One region of the Stenotrophomonas genospecies 5 genome, then DNA from elsewhere that is predicted to be linked to it. Evidence: riboswitches for the same ligand, from Rfam matches in the RefSeq annotation. Region 1 holds a riboswitch; the other holds the start of a gene.

Region 1 (3,400 bases):
CCAACGCGGCCAATCTCTCGGCGCTGGTCTTCCACGCCCTGCCCGACCTGAACTGGGTGGGTTTCTATCTCTACGATGGCCAGGAGCTGGTGGTCGGCCCGTTCCAGGGGCTGCCGGCCTGCGTGCGCATTCCGCTGGACAAGGGCGTGTGTGGTGCCGCGGCCCGCCAGCGCGTGACCCAGCGCGTCGACGATGTCGATGCCTTTCCGGGCCACATCGCCTGCGACTCGGCCTCCCGCTCGGAACTGGTCGTTCCGCTGCTGCGCGGCGATGAACTGATCGGAGTCTTCGACATCGACAGCCCGAAGACCGGTCGCTTCGATGCAGATGACCAGGCCGGACTGGAAGCCATCGCGCGCGTCTTCGTCGAGGCGCTGGGATGAGTGCGCCGAAGCTGCGCAACATCGGTCCGAAAAGTGCGGCGTGGCTGCGCCAGGTCGGTCTGCGCAGCCGTGACGATCTGGCCGCCGTCGGCGCGGTGGGTGCCTTCGTCAAGGTCAAGCGCGCCGGCTTCAAGCCCAGCCTGAACCTGCTCTACTCGCTGGAAGGCGCCCTGCTGGACTGCCATTGGCAGGAACTGGGCGAGCCGCAGCGCGAGGCGCTGGTGCAGGACTACGAAGCGCGCATCGCCGCGCACCCGCTGAAGGCGGCCGGCCCGGCCTCGGGGCCCGTGCACGAGCAGCGATTCGACGCAGACGACGACGCAGAAGAAAACGTGGCCGGAAGCGCGGACGAGGACTGATCGGCGCCGACCGGATCAGGGCTGCTGCAACTCCAGCAGCTCGCCCACCAGGCCTGCCTCGCCACGCTCCAACCTGACCCGCAGGCGCGTACCGTGGTCGATGCGCAGCGCCCAGCACAGCGACATCGGCAGGCCGCAGACCTGTGACAGCACCATGCGCAGCGGGCCACCGTGGCTGACCACGACGGTCGGCAGCGGGTCGTCATCGTCGAGCAGGCGGTCGAGCGCACGCGCGATGCGCCGCTCGAAGTGCCCCCAGCTTTCGCCGTTGGGCGGCGGATACGCATGCGGATCAGCATGGAATGCCGCCAGCGCCTGCTCCGGCAGGTCGAACAGTGCCTGCCCGTCCCAGTCGCCGAAGTCGAGTTCTTCCCACTCCTCGTCTGCATCCACGTCCAGCCCGCGCGGGGTGGCCAGCGCCATCGCTGTGTGCAGTGACCGCAGGCGGGGCGAGCTGATCACCCGCTCCCAGGGCTGCGTGGCGTAGGCCTCCACCAGTTCCTGTGGCAGGCGGGCCAGCTGCGGTGGATCGCTGCGGCCATCGAGGTACTCGTCGCGACCGTTGCCGGCGTGGCGGACCAGGTCGAGGATCATGCATGCGTCCTGTGCAGGCAACGCGGGGACAGCGGAAAACGGGCGGACATCGGCAACGGCACCACGGGATCAAGCAGCAATTCTAGTGGCTGGGGATCATCAGCTCCACAGACATTGCCGCATATGCGCCGCACCGGGCATGCCGATGCCGTAGACTGCGCGCACTTCCAGGTGACCTGCGGCATGGCCGGCAGGTTGAAACGGGAAGCCGGTGACGCGTGAACCCACGCCATGCCGGCGCTGCCCCCGCAACGGTAAGCACGTCAGTTCCAGGCAACACCGCCACTGTGCCAACAGCATGGGAAGGCGCCTGGACGGTGGCCTCGCGCCGCCTGGCGGCAAGCCCGGAGACCGGCCCGGAAGCCTCAGGTCGCGATGCGGTGGGCATGGCGCTGGATGTCCGCAGCACTGCCTGCGGCATCGGCGCTTGCCTGCCTCCGCGGCTCCTCCCCTTCGCCACGCGGGCGTGCGTGGCACCTGGAGTCCCCCGATGAAGCTGCAGTCCCGATTGCTTTCCCTGGCCGTATTGGCCGCCCTGCCCGCGTTGGCCCAGGCCGATGATGGCGCCCGCGCGCTCGATCCCATCCTGGTCACGGCCACCCGCACCCCCATCGCCCTGCAGGACAGCATCGCGCCTGCGCAGGTGATCGACCGGACGCAGATCGAGTCCAGCCAGGCCACTTCGCTGCAGGACCTGCTGCGTGGCCGCGCCGGCATCAACCTCACCAACGCCGGCGGCCTGGGCAAGCAGAGCTCGCTGTTCCTGCGCGGCACCAACTCCGGCCACACGGTGGTGCTGGTCGACGGCGTGCGCATCAACAGCGCCGATCTCGGCCTGGCGATGATCCAGGACCTGCCGCTGGCGCAGATCGAACGCGTGGAGATCGTGCGGGGCCCGCAGTCCAGCCTGTATGGCGCCGACGCCATCGGCGGTGTGATCCAGATCTTCACCCGCCGCAACCAGGGCGACTTCGCGCCACATCTGCAGCTGGGCGGTGGCAGCAATGGCCTGCGTGAGGCCAGCGGCGGCATCGGTGGCAGCAGCGAACGCGGCTGGTTCGGCGCCGACATCGCCTACCAGCATTCCGATGGCATCGATGCCTGCCGGGGCTCGGCCACGCTGTTCACCGGCTGCTTCGCCGACGAACCCGACCGCGACGGCTACCGCAACCTCTCCAAGAGCCTGCGCGGCGGCTACAACTTCAACGAGCAGTGGACGGTGGAGGGCAGCGCGCTGCGCGCCGACGGCCAGAACCACTACGACGGCTACTACAACTACTCCGAGACGCGCCAGCAGGTACTGTCCGGCAAGGTCCGCTACACGCCGGCCGAACGGCTGGTGCTGACCGCCAACGTCGGTCGCAGTGACAACGAATCGGACAACGTCGGCACGGACGGCGTGCATGGCAGCGCGCAGACGCATCGTGACAGCGCGTCGCTGCAGGGCGACTTCGGCGTGGCCGAAGGCCAGCTGCTGAGTGCCGGTGTGGACTGGAGTGAGGACAACCTGGACGGCAGCAGTGCCGGCTATCGTGTCGACAGCCGTCGCAACACCGGTGTGTTCATGCAGTACCAGGGGCGCTTCGGCCGGCACCAGCTGCAGGCCAGCGCGCGCAACGACGACAACCAGCAGTTCGGCAACCATGCCACCGGCAGCATCGGCTGGGCGATGGAGCTGGATCACGGCCTGCGCATCAACGCCAGCTACGGCACGGCCTTCAAGGCTCCCACCTTCAGCGACCTGTATGACCCGTGGAGCGGCGTGCCGACGCTGGATCCTGAGAAGTCGAAGAGCGCCAACCTGGGCATTTCGCAGCAGGGCCAGGGCTGGCGCTGGGGCCTGGATGTGTACGAGACCCGCATCGATGACCTGATCACCTACGATGCAGCCACCTTCAGGATGCAGCAGGTGGAGAAGGCGCGCATCCGCGGTGCCGAACTGACCGGCGGCGTCGTGCTGGCCGGCTTCGACATCGCTGCACAGCTGAGCTACACCGACCCGCGCAACCGCACGAACGGCAGCAGCCAGTTCGACAACTGGCTGCCGCGCCGTGCACAGCAGAC
Region 2 (3,400 bases), on a different contig from region 1:
GATGCGGGTCAGCACCTCCTGCGGCATGTCCAGGTTCATGCCGCCCTCGTCTCCCTGCAGGGTCACGTGCACGATGCGGTCGCGATAGCCCGGAGCACGCGCCTGCAGCAGGTCGCGCCAGTTCTGCATGGTTGCCACCACCGCGAACAGGAAACGGCCGAGCTCGCCGGCGGCCACCGGTGCGGCGATGGACTGGTAGGTGCGTTGCCAGCCATGACGGTTTTCGCTGGGCAGGAACACCGATCGCTCCAGCGCCTGCCGTGCATTGCCGCCGGAGCTGACCTCCTCCGCATGCTGTGGATAGACCAGGTTGATGGCGAAGGTCGGCCAGCGCGGAAGCGCCGCGTCGAACAGATGGATCGGGAAGTTGCTGCTGATGCCCCCATCGGAGAACCAGCAGATCCGGAAGGCGGTGATCACCGGGCCGCAGGCCTGGCCGGCACTGGTCAGCCCCTCCATGCTGTCGGCCACGTTGTGTTCCGGATCGGAGGCGGTCGCTCCAGGCTCGCATCGGCGCTCGCGGCGCGAGGGCTCATGCAGCGGCACTGCGCTGATCAGCAACGGGAAACTCAGGCTCATCCGCGTTGCCACCAGTACCGGCAGCTGCGGCCCCTGCGGCAGGCGGTAATAGAGTCGTCCATCCACGCCCAGCGGCGGACCCGCATGGTTGACCAGCCACTGCACCACGCTGGCCGGGAACAGCTGGTCGAACTCTTCGCGCAGGAACCAGAACTGCGCGCCGCCCAACGGCAGCGTGCGGGGTTCGTTGTGCGATACGCAGGTGGTGATCATCTGCAGGGTGATGGCATGCGGGCTGTCCGGCTCGTCGGCATAGCGCGGCGCATCGTGCAGGTCGGCAAAGGTAAGCGGCACATCGGCCGGCTTGCCTGACAGCTGCTGCAGGCAGCCGTGCAGCCATTCCGTCAACGCCGGCCGGCGCGCGTCGCTGCCGAGGCCGCTGCACAGGCCCAGCAGATTGCGTCGTGCCACCCGCGCGACCCGCAGCGCGGCCCCGGCCACGCCAGCGCCGTAGGCGCACAGCAGGGACGGCAGCAACGTTGCCGCCACTCCACTCCAGCCGCCGCCCCACGCGCCCAGCGCGAGCAGCAATGCCAGCGACACCAGCACTTCCAGCGGCGCAATCTGGAACACGGCGATGGCCAGGCACAGCAGCTTGCGGGGCCAGCCTGCATTGCCAGTCAGCACCACCAGCAGCCGATAGGCTGCACGCGCGCCCCGCGCCGGCTGGAACAGACCGTAGATGAACCCGCGCCGCGACAGCTGCGCCGACACCGCCGACAATCCACCGTACCCGGCATCGCCGGGCAGCGGCTCGCCCGCCTGCTGGCGGCGATCACCATAGGCCGCCGCCGCAGCCACCGCGGCGGCGATGGCACCTGCCGAGGTGCCACCGATGCTCTTGAAGCGATACTCGCGCGCCAGCGCCAGTACCGCATTGGGGTACACGATGCCGCTGGTGATGCCACCTTTCATGACCAGATCGCAGTACTTCGCCGCCACACGTCACCTCCCGTCCGTCGGTTCCCAGTATCGCAAGCCGGCCTCTCACGGCCTGAGAAAGGCGCCACATCCCGGTGGTGTGATGCCGGGCCTTGACCATTGCTGCCAACCGGCCTACCTTGTGCACGCCGAAGGTATTCATCTCTTCATGCGAATGAAGGGATGAATTTAAACGGGAATCCGGTGAAGGCGCTTCGCGCGCCCATTCCGGAGCTGCCCCGCAGCGGTGAATGGAAACGAATCCTGCCAACAGCACTGGGCTCGCGCCTGGGAAGCGGCAGGTAGTAGGTGGGCTGCGGCCCGCGTCCAACAGCCCGAATACCGGCCCCGGCCGGGGGACACGACCGTCCTCTGACTCGACCTGGAATCTCCGCGGGGAGGTTGCCGGGGCCGTCGTCGTCCTGCGCCTGCAGGGTGCGCGGCCACGTGCGTCCTTTTCACGGCATCCGGTTCGCCCGCGGGGGCGAAGGTCGCTGGCAAGACGCCCGTGGGCCGGCAACGGCACGCGTCGTCCTGCGGTTCCTTCGTTCCTCAATGCCGACATGCAATGAGGACACGCTGCAATGACCACTGTTACCAACCTGGGCTTTCCCCGCATCGGCGCCAAGCGCGAACTGAAGCGGGCGCTCGAACGCCACTGGGCCGGCGAGGACGACGCCGCCACCCTGCAGGCCACCGCCGCGGCGCTGCGTGCCCGGCACTGGCAGCTGCAGATCGAGGCCGGCGTCGATGTACCGCCGAGCAACGACTTCAGCCTGTACGACCAGGTGCTCGACACCGCATGGCTGTTCGATGCCATTCCCGAACGCTACCGCGAACTGGCCGCGCACGATCCACTGGCCGCCTACTTCGCCACGGCCCGTGGCCTGCAGCGCGATGGCATCGACCTGCGCGCGCTGGAGATGACCAAGTGGTTCGACACCAACTATCACTATCTGGTGCCGGAACTGCACGCGGACCAGGCCTTCGCCCTGCGCGGTGACAAGCCGCTGGCGGAGTTCAACGAGGCCAGGGCGCTGGGCATCCATACCCGTCCGGTGCTGCTGGGGCCGGTGAGCTTCCTGCTGCTGTCCAAGACCACCGACGGCAGCACCGCGCTGGACCTGCTGGATGCGCTGCTGCCGGCCTATGTGCAGCTGCTCGGCCAGCTGGCCGACGCCGGTGCGGATTGGGTGCAGCTGGATGAGCCGCTGCTGGTGCAGGATCTCGACGCCGATGCGCAGGCAGCCTATGAGCGCGCCTATGCCCGGTTGGCCACGGCACGGCGTCCGAAACTGCTGGTCGCGACCTATTTCGGTGCGCTCGAGGACAACCTGGCGTTGGCCACCGGCCTGCCGGTGGACGGACTGCACGTGGACCTGGTGCGCGCGCCGGAGCAGCTGGACGCCGTGTTGAAGGCGCTGCCGGCCGAGCGCGTGCTGTCGGCCGGCCTGGTCAACGGCCGCAACATCTGGCGCACCCATCTGGACAACGCACTGATCCTGGCCCGGTTTGCCCAGGTGGACCGCGGCGCCGACCGGCTCTGGCTGGCACCGTCCTGTTCCCTGCTGCACACGCCCGTAGATCTTGCGCTGGAAAAGAAGCTGGATGACGAACTGAAGGGCTGGCTGGCGTTCTCCCGGCAGAAGCTGCAGGAACTGCGCCTGCTGGCCGACTCGCTCGATGGCAGGGCGGATGCGGAAGCGGGCCTGGCTGCCAATCGCGCTGCGCTGGAGGGGCGTCGTCGCTCGCCACGCGTGCACAACCCGGCCGTGGCCGCACGCCTGGCCGCGCTGACCGTGGCCGATGCGCAGCGGCACACCGCCTACCCGCAGCGCCGCGCCGCGCAGCATGCGGCGCTGCAGCTGCCGCTGCTGCCCACCACCACGATCGGTTCCTT

Evidence for each region. A riboswitch is a leader RNA that binds a small molecule or an ion and turns the genes downstream of it on or off. The one in region 1 is predicted to bind cobalamin.
Region 2: it holds a riboswitch for cobalamin, as region 1 does, so the genes downstream of both, metE (5-methyltetrahydropteroyltriglutamate--homocysteine S-methyltransferase) here and btuB (TonB-dependent vitamin B12 receptor) in region 1, are expected to answer to the same signal.

The regions. Positions count from the first base shown of each region.
Region 1 is NZ_JBTMUW010000003.1:280,892-284,291, forward strand. Features, by position in the region: gene ACX9OW_RS18265 (GAF domain-containing protein) at 1-383, shown strand, start outside; gene ACX9OW_RS18270 (TfoX/Sxy family protein) at 380-742, shown strand; gene ACX9OW_RS18275 (histidine phosphatase family protein) at 758-1,336, opposite strand; cobalamin riboswitch at 1,489-1,710, shown strand; gene btuB (TonB-dependent vitamin B12 receptor) at 1,827-3,400, shown strand, end outside.
Region 2 is NZ_JBTMUW010000002.1:115,954-119,353, forward strand. Features, by position in the region: gene ACX9OW_RS15735 (patatin-like phospholipase family protein) at 1-1,494, opposite strand, end outside; cobalamin riboswitch at 1,636-1,865, shown strand; gene metE (5-methyltetrahydropteroyltriglutamate--homocysteine S-methyltransferase) at 2,085-3,400, shown strand, end outside.